One region of the Aliamphritea spongicola genome, then DNA from elsewhere that is predicted to be linked to it. Evidence: riboswitches for the same ligand, from Rfam matches in the RefSeq annotation. Region 1 holds a riboswitch; each other region holds the start of a gene.
What was found. A riboswitch is a leader RNA that binds a small molecule or an ion and turns the genes downstream of it on or off. The one in region 1 is predicted to bind cobalamin.

Region 1 (7,792 bases):
TCTGTAAGGCATCGTCCAGTGGCTGCAGGTAATAGTTGTCAAACTCCAGGTCTCTGAAGCGTTCCGGCATGGCCTGGCTTTGCGGGTAGACCAGCTTCAGTTCATGGCCGCGGGTCTGGACAATTTCAGATGCGCCCTTTGGGCTGACGCAAATCCAGTCAACGCCTTCAGGAACCGGTAAAGTGCCGTTGGTTTCCAGTGCGATTTCCAGACCTTCTGCTTTAAAAGCGGTGATCAGGGCTTCGTCCAGCTGCAGTAAGGGTTCACCGCCGGTGCAGACAACATAGGGCACGCCTTCATTGTTCAGTGGCCAGAAGCTGCGTACTTTTTTAGCCAGTTCTTCCGGGCTGCGAAATTTACCACCGTTCTGGCCGTCAGTGCCTACAAAGTCAGTATCACAGAAATCGCAGATCGCTTTAGCGCGGTCCTGTTCCCGGCCGGACCACAGGTTGCAGCCGGTAAACCGGCAGAATACCGCCGGACGGCCCGCCTGAGCACCTTCGCCCTGCAGGGTGTAAAACATCTCTTTGACACTGTAAACGGAACGCATAACTAATCTCTCTGAATGGCAGCGGGCAAGTCTACACCGGGGTGATTTTTGTGCAATGGTTTTTGCAGAATCCGCAACGGATTAGCGGTTGCGATTAATCCCCAAACTGGGGAAAACCTTCTGGATAATTGGTAACCACCGGCTAGTTTAGAATGATCTGGTAAAGGATTTTGGTCGCAGGAGATTATCCGGCCGACTGGTGATGATACCACTGACTGATGTGTGCAGGAGTCATTCGGTGCACCAGACCAGAGTTTCGCCCGGCTGCCGCAGGAAGCGTCAGCCGGCTGATCAGTTGTCTTAATATGGAGTGTTGTATGACTATCAAGAACAAACTTATTCTATTGCTGACGATCGTGCTGATGTCGGTTGCAGCGCTGTTCGGTTTGCTGATGTATTCCCTTAATACCCTGAATGATCTGCGTGAGAGTGAGTCCCTGGTGGGTAAACTTAAACAGGAGCAGTTGGCGATGGGGCTGTATGAGCAGGCCTTTGTCACTACCCTGCAGACAGATGCTGAAGCAAATTTTGTGCAGGCAAAAACACGCTTTAGTGAACATCTGGTTACAGCAATCGGACAGTTAGATGGTGATACCCAGAGTTCACTGCAGAATCTTAACAGCTATTTTATGGAATATGATGCCAGCTTTATTAAGGTGGCGAATCTGCTTAAAACCATTGGCTTGAATGAAAAAGAAGGCTTAAGGGGTGGCTTGCGTGGTGCAGTGCATGCGGCTGAAAAAAATGTGCAGACCATAAACAGTAACGAACTGTATGTGCGCATATTACAGCTACGCCGTAATGAAAAAGATTTCATTATCCGTTCTAACGAAAAATACCTGACCAAGTTTAACGGCAACTTTGATAAAGCGGTTGCGGTGGTTCGGCAGGTAGACTTCAGTCAGTCTCAGCGGCAAACTACCCTTGATTTGCTGAACGACTATAAGCGCCAGTTTGTAGCCCTGGTGGCGGCACGTAAAACTCTCGGGTTAACTGCTGATACCGGTTTACGGGGCGTTATGTTGCAACAGGGGAATCAGACCCAGGCAACACTGGATGAGATTAATGTCACGTTGCAGGCCCATGTGGCGGCTGAGGTTTCCCGGGTGCAGATGTTGGCGGTGGCCATCGTCATTGCTGTGGCATTGATTGTGGGTGTCGCTGTTGCACTTATTTCCCGGAGTATTCTGGTGCCAATCTCCCGGCTGGCCAGCTGTATGCAAAAAGTCAGTGCCAGTAAGGATATGACATTACGCTATGAAGGCAGTAATCGGGATGAGCTGGGTAAAATGGGCAGTGATTTTAATGCCATGATGGCCATCTTCCAGACGCTGATAGGGGATGTGGTTAAAGCTATCGGGCATTTGCAGTCCTCCTCAGAACAGCTGGCCAGGAGTGCTAACTCTGCCGCAGTAGATCTTCAGAATCAGCAGGATGAAGTCGTGCAGATTGCCAGTGCAGTTCACGAGATGGAAGCCGCCATGGCCGAAATTGCCGGCAATACTGAGAATACTTCGGCAACCGCCCGGAATTCTTTGCAGCAGGCAGAGCAGAGTAAAACCAGCAACGGCGAGCTGATTGGCAGTATCAGAAGTCTGGCGGATCAGGCCAGTGAAACTGACACCGAGGTTCAGACACTGCAGAAAGAAAGTGAAGAGATCGGCTCAGTGCTGGGAGTCATTAAGTCAATTGCTGAGCAAACAAACCTGCTGGCGCTGAATGCATCTATTGAGGCTGCCCGGGCCGGTGAGCAAGGGCGGGGATTTGCAGTTGTTGCTGATGAAGTACGTTCTCTGGCAGAACGGACTCAGGATTCGGCCAGTGAAATTGAAGGGATGATTTCTCAGTTACAGACCCGTACCAACCGTGCCACTGAACTGATGTCGGTGAGTCTCAGCCGGAGCCAGCAAAGCGCTGAGCATGCGGAGGCCAGCATTGATATGCTTGATACGATCACTCAGGATGCTGAAACCATTGTGGATATGACTGCCCAGGTGGCGGCTGCAACAGAAGAGCAGGCGAATGTGGCAGGGGAAATCAATCAGAATGTCGATAAAATCCGCCTGATTATTGATGATGCCAGTGCCCAGACACAACTGAATGTTACCGCCAGCGATGAAGTAGCCGCTCAGGCTCAGCAGCTGAAGCTGGCGGTGGGGCAGTTTGTTACCTGAAGTGTTCCCTTAAGTTATCTGTACAGCCGCTGTTCTGCGGCTGTTTTTTTCCCTTCTAAAGACCTTATTTTATTAAATTGCGACATTTAACAGGCGCTGATTGACAAGCTTTGAGCGGTGCAGGTATTGTGCGTTCACGTTATTGAGTTGCGTGTTAAACCACGCAGGAAAGTGCTGATTTTAAGCGCTCTCCGGGAAGTTGGTGCGTTAAGGCTTTGAAGCTGTTGCAGTATTGCCAAATATTACAGCCCCTGGTTAAGACAATCCCAACACTGCCCCCGCAACGGTAAATCGATAAAACTGTTTCATTGGCCACTGCGAGCAAATGATTCCCGTGAATCAGATGAGTGGGAAGGCGAAACAGGGGATGAGAATCCGTCGATGAGTCCGGATACCGGCTTGGTAACTTGTAATAACTGGGTGTTGCGGAGGGCTTCACCGAGGTGCAGTTTATTTCTTCCCACAGGGTGCTGCGCTGATTCCTCCCAACTCTGGCTGTATTTTTTTTCAGACGGAGCAAATCAAACGTGTTCAATTTCAAGCAGTTATCTGCCGCTTTAGTTTTAGGTTCTTCCCTGGTTGCCGGCACAGCGCAGGCGCATTTCCAACTGATCTATACCCCTGAGTCCTTGCGCGAAAAAGGTGGTGAAGTGGTTTTGAAAATGCCATTTACTCACCCTGCTGCCAGCGGTCACGTCATGAAAATGGGCGAGCCTCAGGAGTTTTTCATGGTCCGTAAGGGCAAGAAGACTGATCTGATGGATAAGCTGGAAGCGATTGAGTGGACCAGCGAAGTGGATACCGGCCCGGCATATGAAGCAACTGTTAAGTTGCGTGGCCTGGGTGACAATGTATTTGTCATGACGCCGGAACCGTACCTGGAGGCGGAAGAAGATATCTACATTCAGCAAATCACCAAGAACATTGTGAACGTTGGCAGCCTGCCAACGGACTGGAATGAAGAGCTGGGTCTGAAGGCGGAAATCGTGCCGCTGACCAAGCCATATGCAATTTATGAAGGCGGTACCTTTACCGGTGTAGTTAAAGGTAATGGCGAGCCGGTTCCGTTTGCGGAAATCGAAGTTGAATACATGAACTACGAGCCGGATATGGAAAATAACCGCTTTGCAGCTGAAGGCGAAATTACACCGCCGGCAGAAGCGTTTGTCACCATGACTATCTTTGCAGATGCTAACGGTACCTTCACTTTCGGTATCCCTAAAGCTGGCCACTGGGGCTTTGCTGCTCTGGGTGTAGGTCCGGATACTGAGTACGAAGGTAAAGAGTTGTCTCAGGATGCGGTTATCTGGGTTCAGGCTCACGAAGTTAAATAAACACTTAAACCGGCAACTCTGTACAGGGTTGCCGGTTTAACAGATCAGGAACAGCTATGCATATAGTAGACGGCGCGCTTTCCGAACCGGTTCTGGCCGGTGGTGCATTACTGGCGCTGGCCGGTGTGGCATACGGTCTGAAAAAGATGGACTACGAGCATCTGCCACAGGTGGGGGTTCTGTCCGCTGCGTTCTTCATTGCTTCTTATATTCACTTACCCATCGGCTTCTCCAGTGTTCACCTTATTCTTAATGGCCTGATTGGCCTGGCACTGGGCTGGGCGGCGTTTCCGGCGTTACTGGTTGCGCTGATTCTGCAGGCGGTTTTCTTTGGTTTCGGCGGCTTTCTGGTATTGGGGGTGAATACTTTCAATATAGCCTTGCCGGCGGTGATGGTGTATTTCCTCTGCAGGCATGGCATTGCGGCATCTTCACCACGGGTGGCTGCAATCTGGGGCGCAATCGGCGGTGCCGGAGCGGTGGCCGTGACTACGGTGATGGTTGCGGGTTCCCTGGCGTTATCCGGAGAAGCGTTCTGGCTGGCGGCTAAAGCAACCCTGATTGCGCACATTCCGGTGATGCTGGTGGAAGGTTTCGTCACTGCTGCGGCGGTATTGCTGATCCGTAAGGTTAAACCGGAGTTTCTGCACCTCGCGGAGGATTGGGATAATGCGTAAGTATATGATTTTACTGGCGATGCTGTTTGCATTGCCGGCCAGTGCTCACAACGTTGTGGGCGGTGTATACGCAATTGGCAGCACCATTGAAGGTGAAGCGGGTTTTTCAAACGGCGATATGGCTCAGGCCGGGACTAAGGTACTGGTGACGGATCCGGCAGGTAATGTGCTGATGGAAACTGAAACCGATGAAGAAGGTTTCTTTACGTTTGAAGCCACGACCCGTGTTGATCATCTTTTCCGGATGGAAATGGGCAGTGGTCATGTTCTGGAAATGGTTTTGTCAGCAGATGAGCTGCCGTCTTCACTGGCGGCTGGGGCAGTAACTACAGCAGCGCCCGCAGCAAAGGCAGCAGGCGGTACTGCAGTTCAGTATGACGAAGCTGCCATGCAGGGCATGATTGAAAAGGCAGTTGCCAAACAGGTAAAGCCGTTACGTAAAGAGTTGCGGGCCTATCAGGAAAAAGCCGGCTTGCAGGATATTCTGGGCGGTATTGGCTATATCTTTGGCCTGTGTGGCATTGGTATGTGGTGGCGTCAGCGTAAACAGGCTCAGGCTGCGAAAGCGGTCTGATCTGAAACGGCAAGGAGACAGTTTTGCCTCAGAATCTGGAACATAGCGGTACGTCCTGGAAAGGACAGCAGCTTAAGCACCACCGCTCGGTGATCGATATCCTCGATCCCCGGGTGCGGGTTGCGGCGGCAATGCTGTTCGCTTTTGCCGTTGTACTGTCCCATAACTTTGCCGTGCTGATCTTCGGACTGTTGCTGGCATTACTGGTCGCAGCGCTGGCCAAGCTGAACTTTAAGCGCACCCTGCGACGGGTGATCGCCATGGACATGTTCATGATCTTCCTGGTGATCATGTTGCCTTTTACTACGCCGGGGCGGGAAATGTTCAGTGTGTTTGGCTTTGCTGCCAGCATTGAAGGCTTACTGCATGCCTGCAAAATTGCTCTGAAGGCTAACGCGGTTGTGCTGGCTCTGCTGGCGCTGGTGGGCACCATGGGAGCGACGACCCTCGGGCATGCAATGGCGCATCTGAAAGTGCCGGAGAAACTGGTGCATCTGCTGATGTTTACCGTGCGTTATCTGGATGTCATCGGGCAAGAATATAAACGTATGCGCCGGGCCATGCAGGCCAGGGCATTTGTATTACGCAGCAATATGCACACCTGGCGTTCTATCGGGTATCTGGTGGGCATGTTGCTGGTGCATTCACTGGAACGTTCCGAGCGAATTATGGCGGCTATGAAGTGCCGGGGTTATCAGGGCAAGCTGTATCTGCTGGATAACATGGAGATCGTGCGCCATGACTATTACTTCATGGTGCTCAGCGGCTTCTGTTTAGCCATACTGGTTGGGCTGAACTTTTATTAAGGCCGGTGTGTTCAGCTGGCTGAGAAATGAAATACGGGTTGAAAAAAGCTATGACAAACATGAATAAGACCGCATTACTTGAAGTCAGTGGTCTCAGCTACCGCTACCCCCGCCGGGGTGTGGTACTGGATGCAGTTGATTTCAGTTTGCATAGCGGTGAGCGGGTTGCCCTGACCGGTGCAAACGGTGCCGGTAAAACTACGCTGTTCCATTTGCTGATGGGGCTGAAAAAAGCCAAGCAGGGCGACATTCTTGCTTTTGGTGAAGCCCGCCGCGAAGAGCCTGATTTTGTAGAAGTTCGCGGTAAGGTGGGGTTTCTGTTTCAGGATCCTGATGATCAACTGTTTTGCCCGACGGTTATTGAAGATGTTGCCTTTGGCCCGCTTAATCTCGGTAAGAGCCGTGAAGAAGCGATGGCAATCGCCAGCAAAACCCTGGAGTCACTGGGGATGGCCGGTTTTGAAGAGCGGGTGACCCATCAGTTATCCGGCGGTGAAAAACGCATGATCACGCTGGCGTCGGTGTTAGCGATGGAGCCGGAGGTGCTGTTGCTGGATGAGCCAAGTAACGCACTGGATTCCAAAGCCCGGGAGCGACTGCTGACAACCTTGCAGAACCTGCCTCAGGCGATGATTATTATTTCCCATGACGATAGTTTCCTTGAGCAACTGGCTACCCGCTGGGTACGTCTGCAGGATGCCAGCCTGGTGGATTACCAGACCAGCCTGAGCGCCGTTTCAGCTTAACTGTGGAGGCACCTTTTAAGTAAAGGTAAAACAGATACGCTATGAGCAGTTTTTTCAGTCCGTTAGCCCATCCGGTTTTTCGCTGGTTGTTTTTTGGTCAGGTCGTTTCCCTGCTGGGGACCGGGCTGGCGACGGTCGCGCTGGCGCTGATGGTTTATGAACTGAGTCCTTTACAGGCCGGGCTGGTGCTGGGATCTGCGCTGGCGGTAAAAATGGTGGCGTATCTGGGCGTTGCCCCGGTTGTTGGTGGCTACAGCCATGCATTTCCCCGTCGAAGCTGGCTGGCGGGTCTGAACCTGGGGCGGGCAGTGATTGTTATCCTGCTGCCGTTTGCTACCGAGATCTGGCAGATTTTTGTACTGATTTTTTTCCTCAATGCACTGGCTGCCGGTTACACCCCTGTGTATCAGGCGCTGTTACCGGATGTCCTGCCGGATGAAGATGAGTATACCCGAGCACTGTCGCTGTCCCGTCTGGCGATGGAGTTGGAAAGTCTCCTCAGTCCGGCACTGGCAGCCGGTCTGCTGCTGATCACCTCTTATGAATTATTGTTTCAGCTGAACGCGGTTGCCTTTGCGCTGGCGGCGGGCTGTATTTTCCTGGTGAAAGTACCTGCTGCTGCGGCCAGCGAACGTACCGGAGGTGTTTGGCAGCATGTCAGTTTTGGCATCATCAGTTATCTGAAAACGCCGCGCTTACGGGGCGTTCTGGCACTGAATCTGGCACTTTCTGCCGCCGGTGCGATGATCATTGTAAACACCGTGGTGTATGTACGGCACGTACTTAGTATGAGTGAGTCGGCAGTACCGACACTGATGGCTGCGGCCGGTGTTGGCTCAATGGTTGCGGCATTTATGCTGCCGAAAATGCTGGATCACTTTTCTAACCGTTCGGTAATGCTGACCGGTGGCGTGTTATTCAGTGTGGCGCT
Region 2 (7,792 bases), on a different contig from region 1:
GTGAGAATCAGCAAGCCGCTGAACAGACCTTTGATCGGTGGCAGGAGGCCGGTAGCTGGCTGTTGTTACTGCTGTTGCCAATTGCAGCGCTGGCGTTCCGGCGCGGTTGGTTGCTGGCGGTGTGTTTTGCTTTCATTGTGCCCGCTGTACACAGCCCTCAGGTGACCGCAGCAGAAGCCGGTAACAGTCTTTGGGAAAATCTTTGGCAAACGCCGGATCAGCAAGGGGCAAAGGCATTAACGGCAGGTGATGCTGCCACGGCTGCTGAATTGTTTCAGCGGCCTGACTGGCAGGCGGCAGCCCGGTATCGCAACGGGGATTATACCGCCGCAGCAGAACAGTTTGCCGCTCAGGGTGATACCGAAGGCCTGTATAACAGCGGTAATGCGCTGGCAAAAGCCGGCAAGTTGAAGGAAGCGCTGGCAGCTTATGAACAGGTGCTGGATGAGCAACCTGACCATGAAGATGCACAGGCAAATAAAGCCCTGATTGAAAAGCTGATGCAGCAACAGCAAAACCAGAATCAGCAGGGTGAAGGTCAGGATCAGCAGGATCAGAACCAGCAGAGCCAGCAGGATCAGAACCAGCAGGGCCAGCAGGATCAGAATCAGCAAGGCGAAAGTCAGCAGAGTCAGAATCAGCAGAGTGAAGGCGAACAGGGCCAGCAGGATCAGAATCAGCAGGGCGACAGCCAACAGGCTCAGAGTCAGCAACAATCAGACTCTCAGGATCAGGCGGAGCAGCTTAGCCAGCAGGTGGATCAGCAACAGCAGGAAGCTCTGGATAAGCAGCAGGCTGAAAAGGCTGCTGATGAATTTCAGGCGGAACAGCAGGACGGAGCACAGGCGCAGGTTCAGGCTGAACAGCAATCTTCCCCGGAAGATGAGGCCCTCCAGAAATGGTTAGGGCAACTGCCGGAAGACCCCGCAGGTTTACTGCGTAACAAATTTAATTATGAGTATCAGAAGAAGCGCCAGGCCTATGAAAGTGGTGACTGGAAACCGGCTCAGGAGCAACGGTGGTGAGACAGTTTTTCGTTAAAATTTTGGCCGTGCTGAGCATGCTGATGTTCACGCACAGTGCACTGGCAGCGGTGCTGAAAGCCAGCGTTGACCGTAACCGGATAGCCATGGGAGACAGCCTTTCCCTGACGGTGCTTGCCGAAGGTTCTGCCGACGGTGAGCCGGACTTTGCGTTACTGGAACCGCTGTTTAAGGTGCTGAACCGGTCGGTAGGGCGTAATACCTCAATCGTGAACGGTGATATCAGCCGGACCATTAAGTGGCGGCTGATTCTGACGCCGAAACAGGAAGGTACGCTGGTAATACCGGCGTTTGAGCTGGGAGGTGCCCGCAGTGAACCTATCACCATTGAAGCCACTGCGCCGCCTCCGCCCACAGACTCTACTGATGATTTGCGGGTGGAGATGGCACTGGATAAATCAGAGGTTTTCGAGAACGGACAGGTGATTGTCACCCGCCGGTTACTTTACGGTGTGGCGGTTGGTGGGCTGGAAATGCAACCGTTTGAACTGCTGGGAGCACAGGTCATTGAACTGGGGGATAACCAGTATGAAACCACCCGTAATGGCCGGCGTTTCGGGGTCTACGAAGTGGCTTATGCGGTGTTTCCCCGTGAAGCCGGTGTGCTGAATATACCGGCACAGAGTATTGATGTTCAGGTTGGCCGGCGGAACCTGCTGAGTGGCCGCCCTGCACAGAAAGTACGTTTACAGATGGGGGCAGAAACCCTTCAGGTGAAAGCCCGCCCGGCGGAATTTGCTGCTCAGGAATGGCTGGTGGCGAACAAGCTGGATCTGTCTGAAAGCTGGAGTCAGTTACCGGACCAGATCCGTCTGGGCGAATCCCTGACCCGCACCATCACACTGGCAACGGTGGGGGCAGCCCCTGACCGCCTGCCTACTTTTGAAGTTGCCGATATTCCCGGGATGAATGTCTATGCAGAGCCCCTGCAGAATACCGAAGACCTCAACAGCCGGGGAGTCATCAATGCCCGCCAGCGCAGTGTGGCATTCGTGCCGGTTAAGCCCGGGCTGATTGAAATTCCTGAACTGGTCGTTAAGTGGTGGAACAGTACGGAAAACCGGGCGGAAGAGGCCCGTTTACCAGCCCGGACGATTGAAGTATTACCGGCAGTAGCAGGCAGTTCAGCCAGTGCACCTGCGGCACCCGCGCAGCCAGCCGTTCCGTTACCGCCGGCGTCTCCTTTGCCGGAGGCTGAGCCGCAGATTATTTATCAGCCTGCGCCGCTGGCTTCCTGGCTGCTGTGGGCGAACCTGTTCTGGGCCTGTCTGGTGCTGGCACTGATTGCACTGTTGCTGAAACAGCGCCGGCAACTTACAGCAATGCAGCAGGTATCGGCAGCGGATACGCTTCCTGCCCGTACCCTGTTGCCGGATGGTTTTTCCGATGTACAGAAGGCACTGGCGGGGCAACAACTGGCGGAGATTCATCACGCTATTCAGCACTGGGGTAACCGCTGTTACCGTGAGGGTTTATTACCGGCCAGTGGTTTCACCGGGCTGAAGGCCATAGCCGGTGACGATCTGACAGCACAGCTGGTGCTTTTGGAGCGGACGCTGTTTGCTTCGTCTCAAAGCACCGGGCCGGATCTGGATATACTGAACCGAGGTTTGGCTGAGCTGCATAAGCAGTTGCCCGGGCCGCAGTCCGGGCAGGATAAAACAGCCGGTTTATCAGCTTTTTATCCAGGCCAGTAACCGATCAGCGGGGCTGGATTATTTTCGGTTCGGCAGGGTTAACATGAATAGTTTGATCCTGGTCGGTATACCGGCGGTTTGTGCTTGCCCGCTGCCGGGTATTTTTATATAACCACTGGCAGACAATTTATATCCGCATACAGGTGCCCCGAACCGTTAAACGGTGAGGGGAGAATCGGGAATCCGGTGTGAGTCCGGAACGTGCCCAACGCTGTGAAGGGGATTCTGTAAACAGGCATTTGCCAGCCACTGAGTGATCTCGGGAAGGTGTTTACAGAAGTTGATCCTGAGTCAGAAGACCGGCCTGTAAGTATCAGAAAAAGTGTTTGGACAGGCACTTACCGCCACCATATTAAGGGGAATACCTATGGGGCACGCAACAACTGATTTTCCGCATCAGGAAACCATTCGCTTTACTTCACAGGACCGTGACGGTCTGTATAAAACCATTTTTAACCGCCGGGATGTGCGCGGGCAGTTCCGGCCGGACAGCATTCCTGATGAGGTGCTCAGCAGGGTGCTGTATGCGGCTCACCATGCACCGTCGGTAGGCTTTATGCAGCCCTGGGATTTTATGCTGATCCGCGATGCCGGGGTGCGTCAGCAGGTGAAAGGTCTGTTTGATAAGGCCCATGATGAAGCGGCAGAAATGTTTCCTGAAGAGAAGCAGGACACCTACCGCTCCCTGAAGCTCGAGGGCATTCTGGAGTCACCGCTGAATATCTGTATTACCTGCGACCGCAGCCGCACCGGCCCGACAGTGATCGGCCGTACCCATATTCCGGAAATGGATGTGTATAGCAGTGTGTGTGCGGTACAGAACCTCTGGTTAGCTGCCCGGGCTGAAGGGTTGGGGATCGGCTGGGTGAGCATTATGGACCCGGAGAAACTTCAGGATGTACTGGGAATTCCCCGGGATATCGTACCGGTTGCCTATCTGTGTATTGGCTATGTGGATCATTTCTACAAACGGCCGGAACTTGAATCGGCCGGCTGGCTGCCCCGGGCACCGCTGGAAAGCCTGCTGCATTTTGATCAGTGGGGTAACCGGGATACTGAGGGGCAGGAAAGCATTACTGAAGCGATCGCGTCTCAGGCTGACTTTCCTCATCAGTCCTTCTGAGGGTTGGGCGCAGGGGCTGTGACTGTGACTTGGCCTGTAGTTGAGCTTGTGGCTGATCCGGAAACAATACAGTTACGGCCCTGACGTTTGGCGTCGAGCAGAGCTTTATCCGCGCTATCGAATAAAGCTTCTGCCGTTTGGCCTTTGTATTCGGCTACGCCAATGCTGATGGTCAGCTGTTCACCGTCAAAGGCGTTTTCCTCAATACTTTGCCGGCAGGCTTCGGCCAGCTTTAACGCTCCCTGCAACGGGGTGTCCGGCAGGAGTATGACGAATTCTTCACCGCCGTAGCGGGCGCAGAAATCCTGATGCCGGACCCGTTGTTGCAGCAGTTCTGCAACCCTGATCAGTACCTGATCACCAAAGCTGTGGCCGCGGTTATCATTCAGTATCTTAAAGTGATCAATATCGATAACCAGAAGGCTGAGCGGGGTTTCCCGGATTCCTGCGTGGTGGATTTCCTGGCTGAGTTCACTGTTAAAGGCGCGGCGGTTATTCAGCCCGGTGAGTTCATCGGTCAGGGTCAGGCGGCGCAGTTCGCTGTTGGCGCTGTCGAGCCGCTGTCTGGATTCATACAGCTGCCGTTCCCTTGCTTCCAGCACTTTGAGGGACTTTCTTAGCCGTAACAGTTGCATCACCTGATTGCCCAGCGCAGTCAGAGCGCGGGTCTGTTCTTCGCTGATCGTCTGCGGCCGGGTATCCACTGCACAGAGGGTGCCCAGTACCATGCCGGCATCATCAATCAGCGGGACGCCAGCGTAAAAACGTACATGGGGCGGATGGGTGACCATGCCGATATCTTTCACCCGGGAATCTTCAAGTGTATCGGGAACAATGAGCGGTTCGCTTCCCATAATGGTCCGGGAGCAGATAGCAAAGCCCCGGGGGACTTCTTCAGCGGCGATGTTGTAGCGGGCTTTATGCCATTTCCGCTCAGCATCGAGAAAAGCGATCATGGCTTTGTCTACGCCGCAGATAAAGGCCGCCAGCCGGGCAATGTCGTCATAGGCCTGTTCAGGAAGGGTGTCGAGAATATCGTAGTCTTCCAGCGCCAGCAGCCGTTCAGACTCGTTTTCCGGAAGCGGGAAAGTGTACGTCATTTCATCACCTTAACCTGTCAGTACTTCGGTCACGCCAACAGCTTCCGGCCGGATTCAGTCATCCGGAACCAGAGCCGGCAAGATCTGTATCAACGTATTGTCTTTCAATATCTATGAAAATAGACCGCTAATACAGTAATTATAAATCTGTGCTACCCATAAGGGGTATGTACCCTCTCTGCGGGAGGGGGGTAGTATGGATTCTATTCCGATTTTTTGGGTTATCCGAACATCGATTTTCAGGGGCAATGAACATGAGTAAGTCTGTTAAAAAGCCGGCGTTTGACTGGCAGGATCCGTTATCTGTTGAAGCGCAGCTGAGCGAAGAAGAACGCATGGTGCGCGACACGGCCAGAGAGTACTGCCAGGAGCGACTGTTGCCCCGGGTAACTGAAGCAAACCGCCATGAGATTTTCCACACTGAAATTATGCCTGAGCTGGGTGAGCTGGGCTTACTGGGCTCAACCCTGCCGGAACAGTATGGCGGCGCGGATGTGAATTATGTGTGTTACGGCCTGGTTGCCCGTGAAGTGGAGCGGGTAGACAGCGGTTACCGTTCGGCGATGAGTGTGCAGTCTTCACTGGTAATGCACCCTATCTACACTTACGGCACTGAAGCTCAGCGGATGAAGTATCTGCCTAAGCTGGCCAGCGGTGAGTGGATCGGTTGTTTCGGCCTGACCGAACCGGATGTGGGTTCTGACCCGAATAATATGAAAACCCGTGCAGTAAAAGTGGACGGCGGCTATCAGCTGAAAGGCGCCAAGATGTGGATCACCAATTCACCGGTGGCGGATGTCTTTGTGGTCTGGGCCAAGCTGGACGGTGTGGTACGCGGCTTTATTCTGGAAAAGGGCATGCAGGGGCTGAGTGCGCCGAAAATCGAGGGTAAGTTTTCCCTGCGGGCATCGGTCACCGGCGAAATCGTAATGGATGATGTCTTTGTACCGGAAGAAAATATCTTCCCTGAAGTACAGGGGCTGGCTGGTCCGTTCGGGTGCCTGAACAAGGCCCGTTACGGCATCGCATGGGGCGCTCTGGGCGCGGCAGAATTCTGCTGGCACAGTGCCCGTCAGTATACGCTGGACCGGATTCAGTTTGGCCGTCCGCTGGCAGCCAACCAGCTGATCCAGAAAAAGCTGGCGGATATGCAGACTGAAATTACTCTGGGTCTGCAGGCGTGTCTGCAGATGGGACGCCTGATGGATCAGGACGCCTGCCCGGTTGAACTGATTTCCCTGCTTAAGCGTAATAACTGCGGTAAGTCACTGGATATTGCGCGGATGTCCCGGGACATGCACGGCGGTAACGGCATTTCCGATGAGTTCGGCGTGATCCGTCATGTGATGAATCTGGAAGCGGTGAATACCTATGAAGGCACCCATGACGTGCACGCCCTGATTCTGGGGCGGGCGCAGACCGGCATTCAGGCATTCTTCTAATTCAGGCGGGAGGTTCCGATGGGCGCGCTTTCACATATTCGGGTACTGGATCTCAGCCGCATACTGGCTGGCCCCTGGGCCGGCCAGACACTGGCAGATTACGGTGCCGAAGTCATTAAAGTAGAACGTCCCGGCAGTGGTGATGACACCCGCCGCTGGGGGCCTCCGTTTGTTAAGGATGCAGAAGGTAACCCCGGTGATGCTGCGTATTATCACAGCGCCAACCGGGGTAAAAAATCAGTGGCGATAGATATCACCAGTGCTGAAGGGCAGGCACTGGTGCGTAAGCTGGCTGCTGAAGTGGATGTGGTTATTGAGAACTACAAAGTCGGTGGCCTGGCAAAATACGGGCTGGATTACGATAGCCTGAAAGCGGTGAACCCCCGTCTGGTTTACTGCTCAATCACCGGTTTTGGTCAGGACGGCCCCTATAAACAGCGGGCCGGTTATGACTTTATGATTCAGGCCATGGGTGGCCTGATGAGTGTCACCGGCGAACCTGAAGGCCAGCCGATGAAGGTGGGTGTGGCACTGGCAGATGTGATGACCGGCTTGTATGCAGTGACGGCCATTCAGGCGGCATTGCTGCACCGGGAGCAGTCCGGAGAAGGGCAGTATATTGATATGTCTCTGCTGGATGTACAGGTCGCAGCGCTGGCCAATCAGGCGATGAATTATCTGGTGGCGGAACAGCCACCGGCCCGGCTGGGTAATGCCCATCCGAATATTGTGCCCTATGAAGCCTTTGCTACAGAGGATGGTCATATCATTCTTGCGGTGGGGAATGACAGTCAGTTCCGGGCGTTCTGTGAACTGGCCGGTGCCGCGGATCTGGCTGAAAATCCGGCATTTGCCACCAATCCCCAGCGGGTCGCCAATCGCGCTGATCTGATTCCGCTGATTAAACATCTGATGAAGCAGTACAGCAGTGACTGGTGGCTGACCCAGCTGGAAGGGTGTGGCGTGCCGTGCGGACCGATTAATACCCTGGATCAGGTGTTCAGTGATCCTCAGGTGCAGCACCGGGAAATGAAGGTGAACCTGCAGCATCCGGAGATTGGCTCTGTGCCCGGTGTGGCTAACCCGGTGAAGTTTTCCGGTACACCTGTGACCTATCAGTCGGCATCGCCGTTACTGGGCGAGCACAGTGATGAAGTGCTGCAGCAGCTGGGGTTGGATGCCGCTGAGATTGCCAAATTACGTCAGGACCGGGTCATCAGTTAACGCTGAGGCCGGGTTATTCATACTGAAAACCGCCCGCTGGCGGTTTTTTTATACCGGATATTTTTGCCTGCAGTTGCCCGGGGCATCTGCCGTGCAGGGATATCACAGAGAATTCAGGAGATAAGGTGTTGAATTTACAGGATCAGGAACTGTTCCGTCAGCA
Region 3 (7,792 bases), on a different contig from region 1:
CAGCGGTTTCTTATGTTGAGCCACAATGCCTGACAGGGCGGTTTCAGCCAGCTGTACTCGCATCCCATCATCACCGCTGCCGCTCTTCTGCTCAAACTTCAGCTTCTGCAACGATATTTTTGCCAGCATCAGCAGATCGGAAGTGACCTTACGGTTATGCACTTTCAGACCTTCAAGTTGCAGGCTTTCACCGGTAACGGCTAAATCCTGCTGAGCAGTGGCTTCAGCATCACCCTCAGCAGCCTTACCGCTGTTATCAAGGGCAACATTGCCCTGCCAGCTCAGGCTCTGCAACGCCAGTTGCAGCGCACTGCCCTGTTCAACCTGTGTACCGGTACCGGCTACTTTACCGTCCAGTTTAAGGCTCTTTAACTGCTGACCTGGCAGTTTAACGGTCAGACCGCCATTCCAGCTGAGCTGCTGTTGCTGCACATCCAGCCCGGTATCCTGCCAGCGCACCTTATCCAGCTGTAACGCACCGTTGTGCTGTAACGACTCCATGGTGGCATCAATCTTTCCTTTCCAGCTGAGCGACTGCAGGTCCGCCTGCTGAACATCTCCCAGCTTAAGTTGGGTCTGAGAACCCTTTATAGCACCGTCCAGGCTGGCATCTTTAAGTCCTCCGCCAACGACCGCGGCATCAATCTGCCCCTGCCAGCTCACTGCCTGTTGCTGCAAATCCACACCGTCACTCTGCCAGCTGAAATCTTCCAGTTTCAGCAAACCTGTTTGCTGCAGATGAATATCATCGCCGCTGAGTTTAAGGTGCACGGTCAGATCAGTACTTAAATTACCCTTCAGCCCCGGCACAGCCTTAGACGTGAATGCCTGCAGCGTCAGCGGTGCGATGGTCAGCTTAAGATTGGCAAACTTATCTTCAGCCAGGGCAACAACATCCCCGCCGACAGAAAAGTCAGCGCCGTTCAGGTTACCGGCAAGGTTCAGTGTACTGGCATGACGGGGGGCCCAGAAATACAAACCTTCCAGTCCTGCCTCGGCAAGCACCAGATGGTGCTTCTGAGCGGGTAAATCGGTCTTCCAGTCCAGCTGACTGATACTCAGCTGGCTGATACCCACCTGCCATTCGGAGCTGCCGGTATCTTCTTCTGCTGCAGGTTCTTCAGTCGCTGCCGGAATCAGCACCGGTCCGATCTGCAGCGCCCCTTTATGCTCACCTTCGGTGTGCTGGGTGATGTCGCCGTAGAGTCCGTGAATATTAAGCTGGCGGATCCAGACCCGTTGCTCAGTCAGCGCTGCCAGATCAATCTTAAGGTAAAGGGATTCCAGTTTAAGGTCCCGCTGCCCGGGAGTCCGTACATCAACCCCTTCAAGACGCACTACACCGGTCAGCCAGCCAATTTTCAGGCGTTCAATCCCCGCATACTCCGCGCCCTGATCCAACAGCCAGTCCGCCGCCAGATCCCGACCGATATACACGGCGGAATGCAGTAACAGACTTATCAACAGAATAATGGCAAGAATGACTTTAACGGCGAAATGCATACGCATAAGAAGTACCTGACTGAAAACGCTCAAAAAACATGTGCTGAAAGGAAAGTATCACACACAAGTGTAATTCCTCCAGCCGCTAACTACCGCCGCCCTTCGCTAACTGATAGAATCCCCTGCGACTGAAGTCATGACAAGATACTTAAGACCCTGCGAATCCGGCCTTAACGCCTACCCGCAGTGTCTGAAAAAAGTGCGCCGCATAACTTCACGCAGTAACAGTTCTATGCATGCAACAGGGTGTCCCCAGTGCAATCCCGTATTGCCACGGTTTAATGCCGTTTATAAACACCGCCGTTGCCCTAAAAAATTGCCAATTAAAGGGTGAGATCATGGCCGATCATGACGAAAACTTCCGTGACAGCTCAGGACCAATCTGGTTCATCATCAATCTGGCCGCACTGGCCTGGATTACGATGCCGGTCCCTATTGCACTGACTACCATCATGCAGTGGTAATTACTGAGCTGGCGGTTTCGCCGGACATAAAAAAACACCGCCTTGGCGGTGTTTTTTTTGGCTGAAAGACCAGCCCGGTATTAAATACCGTAGGCTTCACGGTAGGCGCGGATCGCATCCACCTGCTGAGCTTTATTACCCTGCTCTTCCAGATAGGTCAGGACATTTTCCAGCGATACAATTGAAGCAACCGGCATGTTGTAGTCACGTTCAACTTCCTGAATTGCAGATAGTTCACCTTTACCCTTTTCCTGACGGTTCAGAGCAATAACTGTACCTGCCGGCGTCGCACCGGCCTGCTCGATAATAGTCATCACTTCACGGATAGCAGTACCGGCGGTAATCACATCGTCAATGATCAGTACCCGGCCCTCCAGGGGCGCACCTACCAGATTACCGCCTTCACCGTGGCTCTTAGCTTCTTTACGGTTAAATACGTAAGGCACGTCCTGACCGAAGTCGGTGGCCAGCGCTACACAGGTAGTGGCGGCCAGCGGGATACCTTTATACGCAGGGCCTAACAGCACATCATACTCAATACCGGATTGCTGGATGGCCGCCGCATAACAGCGTCCCAGACGGGCCAGTGCTTCACCGCTGTTAAACAGACCTGCATTAAAGAAGTACGGGCTGGTACGGCCCGACTTTAGAGTAAACTCGCCAAAACGTAGCACTTCTTTGTCGATGGCAAATTCAATAAATTCTCTCTGATAATCCTGCATGCTGGCTTTCCCGGTGACTGGTTAAAAATTGCGCGCATCATACAGGATTAACGTCTGTCTCTCCATGGAATTCCACGCATATTCCCACTACCCAAACCTCAAACGGCAGTTTTAAATGTCTGCAGACTTGCTTCAGAGCAATTTTATTCACCAGACTGAATCTGAAAATTCACCAAAGCCGGTATGAAATCAATTCAATTTTCGCCGCATCCCTTATACAATGCGGGCTCGATAGTAATCTTTCATACATTTGATACTTTTTTCAGGATTTTTGTTCTATGCGCGTTATCACCTTCAATACCCAAGGTATTGAACAGGCTGCCGATAATGGTTTTTTCGACTGGATGGTCCAGCAGGACGCAGACGTTGTGTGTCTGCAGGATCTGCGCGCAAAAGAGTATCAGCTGGATGCGGACCGTTTTCATCCCGAAGGCTATGAAGCCTATTTCTTTGATGCCTTCGAGGACGGTTTCAGCGGTGTAGCCATTTACACCCGTGAAATTCCCAAAGCCATTATGACCGGGCTGGGGTTTGAACAGTGCGACTTCCACGGCCGTTTCATTCAGGCAGACTTTGATAAAGTCAGCGTTGCCTCATGGAGCATGCCATCCGGCCTGAAGAGCGATGAAGCCCAGGCGGAAAAAGAAGAATACATGGACCTGCTGGCGGGGCACCTGACTAAAACCCTGCGCAAACGCCGTGAGTTTATCTTCTGTGGCCCGCTTCACATTGCTCACAAACCCGTTGACCTGAGTAACTGGTACGTGAATCAGAGCGTATCCGGTTTCCTGCCCCACGAACGGGAATGGATGGCGGATATATTTGATGAGATGGGCTATGTGGATGCCTTCCGTCAGGTGAACCACGCTGATCATCAGTACACCTGGTGGCCGGAATACAACCGTGCCCGGGAACTGAACGAAGGTGCCCGTCTGGATTACCAGATCACCACAGCAAACCTGCGCAAAACCATCAAGTCTGCCCGTATCTACCGGGAAAAAGCCTTCTCGGCACACGCACCGGTGATTATCGATTACGATATCTGACACATAAAAATGCCGGCATACGCCGGCATTTTTGTATCAGTTCATGCTGTTATTCAGCATCCTTCTTCGCGGCCCGACGCAGTGCACGCTCCTCAAGAAAGGCAGGAATAATCTCTTCCTTATAGCTGTCATAATGCTGGCTGATAAAGCTTTGCTCATCCCATTCGCCCTGCAAAAACTCACGGGACTTAGGCGTACCGGCATATACAAACACCTGTGCTTCCTGACCGTCTTCCAGACGGATAATGGCCAGCTTGCGCATATACAATCCCACGTCGGCTTCTTCAAAGTCATCCAGAATCGCCAGCGACTCATCATCGACTTCCAGCAATACAGAGCCCTGAATCTGATTACCCGGTGACGGCACCGCCACCCCCAGATCCGACCAGCCTTCCATATGCAGAGTCAGGCGCTGATGGTTCAGTAATTCTGCAGATACCTTCTGAAACGTATTACCGGTCAGCTGCTGCACCAGCTCGTCATATTGCAGCACACCATAAACAAAAATATTGGTCGACATGAGATTACCGTCACTTATTCACATTCTCTGTCCGCCGGACCGCCCGGCGGCAAGGGGGTGATAATAATCGCCTTCGCGGAACGATGAAAGTAATGTCGTGTGTAAGGGTCAGAAGCGCCTGTGCAGGAAGGCACATTTTTTCTGCGAAACGTCGTTATCAGACAAGACATTACCTGTTTTTCGACACATTTGTTCCGGATCATTGCATTCGTATAACAAATTTGTAACATGCCCGCGAGAATGGTTCTTCAGGGAAGCTTTCCGGCCACCACAGATGGCAGCCGCAACACTTTCCGACGGATTAAAATGGGAATAGGAAAAGGCATCTGTCGCCACAGAGACCTCACCCCTAGCTACCCCCGTAACTGTATGCAGCGAATTCTGTTTGTTCGACTCAGGCCACTGGAGAAACCGGGAAGGCTGAACATATACGCAGACCTGCAAGCCAGGAGACCTGCCATTCCGATCGTCACCTACTAACATTGCGGGGCGCTGTGTTGGGCGGAAAACGTAACGGTGACAATACATAAATCTATTGTTGCTGAACGTGCCGCCACCCTGTGCTGTCACGTCTGTTCGCTTGCGCGGACGCCAGTTACACGACAACACAGGTGCTTTATGCAATTACGACACTCATTGTTAGCCTGCCTGCTGGCCGGCACCACTGTTTCTGCCCAGGCGCAGGAAATCATCATCACCGCGTCCAAGGTTGAAGCCAGCCGTGAAGAAACCGGGTCTGCTGTCAGTATCATTGATGCCGAGCACCTGGAAAACAACCAGATCACCCTGGTAACAGAAGCCCTGCGCGAAGTACCGGGGCTGGCAGTTAGCCGTACCGGCGGGATTGGCAGCACAACACAGATACGGATTCGTGGCGCAGAAGCTAACCAGACCCTGGTACTGATTGACGGTGTTGAAGTAAACGACAACAGTACCGTTGCCGAATTTAATTTTGCCGATCTGCTCAGCCTGGATATCGAACGGGTCGAAGTGCTGCGCGGTGCCCAAAGCGCTATCTGGGGCAGCGATGCGGTTGGCGGGGTGATCAACATCATCACCAAACAAGGTAAAGGCCCACTGAACGGTAGCGTCACTTTCGCAACCGGCAGTTACAACACCAACCAGCAAAGCTTCACCCTCAAGGGTGGTGACGATGAATATAACCTGGCACTGAGCGGTTCACTGCTCGACAGTGACGGTATATCCGCCGCCAGCAGCGACCGGGGCAACAGTGAAAAAGACGGCTACAGCAACAGCACCCTGAACTTTAAAGGGGGCATGCAGGCCACAGACAACCTGGAACTGAATCTGGTATTACGGCACGTAGACGCTTTTCAGGAAACCGATAAATCTGACTTTAACACCGGCACAATTATCGATGATGACAGCCACGCTGAACGGCAACAAAACTCCGGACGGGTTTCCGCCAAACTGGATCTGATGGACGGCGACTGGCAACAGGAAATCGGCTACGCCGTCACAAAAAGCCGCACAGAGAGCTTTTCCTCCACCTTCAACTCCGATGCGCTTGGAAAAAAGCGCAAACTTGATTATCAGAGTAACTACTTCATCCATACAGATGCTGCAGAACACCGCCTGACCTTTGTCGCGGAACGAGAAGATGAAGACTTTGATTACAGCAGTACGTATTCAACGGTTAAACAGAGCACCGACAGCACCGGACTGGTTGCCGAATACGGCCTGAATCTGGACGAAACTTACTACTTCACGGTTGCCGGCCGCCGTGATCTGAATGACCGCTTCAGCGATACCGATACATACCGTTTCAGCTTTGCTGCCTGGCTGAATGATGACTGGCGCCTGCACACCAGCCGTGGCACCGGCATCAAGAACCCAACCCTGTTTGAGCTGTTTGGTTCAACCTCTACCTTTACCAGCAACCCGGACCTGAAACCGGAGAAAAACACCACCACAGATCTGGGCCTCGAATACCACTTCAGCGACATTGACGGCTATATCGACGTGACGCTGTTCGATACTGATGTGGAAGATCTGATCAGCACAAACGCCACAACCGCTACCAATCAGGCGGGCACATCTGACATTAAAGGTCTGGAGTTAACCGCAACCCTGAATCCAACCGACCGGCTGCGCCTGACCGCCAGCTACACCTATAACGACGCAACCGATGCTGATGATCAGCAACTGATTCGCCGGGCCACACATATCGCAGGCCTGAACGCCAGCCAGCTGCTGGCGAATGGCAAAACCCGGATCAGCGGCGGACTGCAATATAACGGTAAACAATACGACACAGTGTTCGCGCTAAGCGGTAATCGCAGGGTCACACTGGACAGCTATACCCTTGCGAACCTTGCGGTGACACACGCCTACTCCGATAATGTAGAAATCTTTGCCAAGGTAAATAACCTGTTTGATGAAGATTACGAAGAAGTTTATGGCTTTGGCACTGAAGGCATTAACTTTACAGTCGGTATTAAACTGAGCGGCTCTCTCTGAGACCTCACTCCTCATAAGGCAGCACTGTGACAAAAAACAGATCACTAATAGCAATTGTTGCTGTGCTGCTTGGCGCCCTGTTACTGAGCCAGCTGGATATCCGTGCCGGCCTGTTCAGTAACAACGCCCTGACCGCTACACAGATCGAAGGAGATACATTCCCCAAAACCCTGACGGATGCCATCGGCGCCCGCTACACACTCGAACAGCCACCCCGGCGAATCGTCTCAATGACCATTGGCACTGATGAAATTCTTGCCAGACTAGTCCCGCCGGACCGGGTTGTGGGCATCACAGGGCTGGCGGATTATCCCTCACTTTCAAACGTCACCGGACACTATCCCCCGGCGACTAAGCGCTTACAGGGTAACATTGAAGAAATCCTCAGTCTGGAGCCGGATCTGGTATTTATTGCCAGCTACACCCAGGCTGAAACTGTCCGTCAGTTACTGGGAGCCGGTATTCCGGTGGTGCGGCTGACGGACTTCAGCTCCTTTAAGGATCTGGCAACCAATATCCGACTGGTGGCCGCCGCCACCGGCAGCAGCCCGAAGGCAGAACAACAACTGACAGAGCTGCAGCAATTACTGAACCGCATTAAAAACACCTATCGCAATGCCCCACAGCCAAGAGTGCTGTATTACAACCTCGACGGCACCACCACAGGCCCGGGCACCACCATTGACGAAATTATCCGGCTGGCAGACGGGTTTAATGTCATCAGTGAAACCGGCATCCAGGGCTCACAGACCATCAGTGAAGAACTGGCGATCAGCCTGGCACCTGACATTATCCTGATGGGCACCGGCGCACCGGATAATCAGGACAGTACCGCGATGCAGCTGATGCAGCGTCCGGCCTGGAAAAATGTGCCGGCTGTTATCAACCGGCAGGTATACAGCCTGAAGGGCGCCTGGCTTTTATCCACATCCCAATACAGCTGGCTGGCAATCGAACCGGTTGCCCGGCTACTGCACCCGGAGATCAAAAAATGACACCCCGTCTGATCTTTATCATCATGCCGGTATTGCTGATCCTCGCTGCCCTGGGGGAACT

Region 2: another riboswitch for cobalamin. It lies ahead of bluB (5,6-dimethylbenzimidazole synthase); the one in region 1 lies ahead of JYB63_RS05970 (DUF4198 domain-containing protein).
Region 3: another riboswitch for cobalamin. It lies ahead of JYB63_RS08175 (TonB-dependent receptor plug domain-containing protein); the one in region 1 lies ahead of JYB63_RS05970 (DUF4198 domain-containing protein).

What each region holds. Positions count from the first base shown of each region.
Region 1 is NZ_JAFIDL010000001.1:1,283,192-1,290,983, reverse strand. It holds gene queE (7-carboxy-7-deazaguanine synthase) at 1-550, opposite strand, end outside; gene JYB63_RS05975 (methyl-accepting chemotaxis protein) at 868-2,724, shown strand; cobalamin riboswitch at 2,852-3,141, shown strand; gene JYB63_RS05970 (DUF4198 domain-containing protein) at 3,252-4,058, shown strand; gene cbiM (cobalt transporter CbiM) at 4,115-4,735, shown strand; gene JYB63_RS05960 (NikL family nickel/cobalt ECF transporter subunit) at 4,728-5,309, shown strand; gene cbiQ (cobalt ECF transporter T component CbiQ) at 5,333-6,115, shown strand; gene JYB63_RS05950 (energy-coupling factor ABC transporter ATP-binding protein) at 6,175-6,861, shown strand; gene JYB63_RS05945 (MFS transporter) at 6,903-7,792, shown strand, end outside.
Region 2 is NZ_JAFIDL010000004.1:129,366-137,157, reverse strand. It holds gene JYB63_RS14100 (vWA domain-containing protein) at 1-1,025, shown strand, start outside; gene JYB63_RS14095 (BatD family protein) at 1,019-2,740, shown strand; cobalamin riboswitch at 2,865-3,062, shown strand; gene bluB (5,6-dimethylbenzimidazole synthase) at 3,108-3,863, shown strand; gene JYB63_RS14085 (sensor domain-containing diguanylate cyclase) at 3,851-4,963, opposite strand; gene JYB63_RS14080 (acyl-CoA dehydrogenase) at 5,218-6,405, shown strand; gene JYB63_RS14075 (CaiB/BaiF CoA transferase family protein) at 6,424-7,629, shown strand; gene JYB63_RS14070 (NAD-dependent succinate-semialdehyde dehydrogenase) at 7,758-7,792, shown strand, end outside.
Region 3 is NZ_JAFIDL010000002.1:341,190-348,981, reverse strand. It holds gene JYB63_RS08195 (DUF748 domain-containing protein) at 1-1,509, opposite strand, end outside; gene JYB63_RS23505 (hypothetical protein) at 1,842-1,967, shown strand; gene pyrE (orotate phosphoribosyltransferase) at 2,048-2,689, opposite strand; gene JYB63_RS08185 (exodeoxyribonuclease III) at 2,968-3,735, shown strand; gene JYB63_RS08180 (gamma-glutamylcyclotransferase family protein) at 3,785-4,255, opposite strand; cobalamin riboswitch at 4,514-4,731, shown strand; gene JYB63_RS08175 (TonB-dependent receptor plug domain-containing protein) at 4,874-6,736, shown strand; gene JYB63_RS08170 (ABC transporter substrate-binding protein) at 6,763-7,731, shown strand; gene JYB63_RS08165 (FecCD family ABC transporter permease) at 7,728-7,792, shown strand, end outside.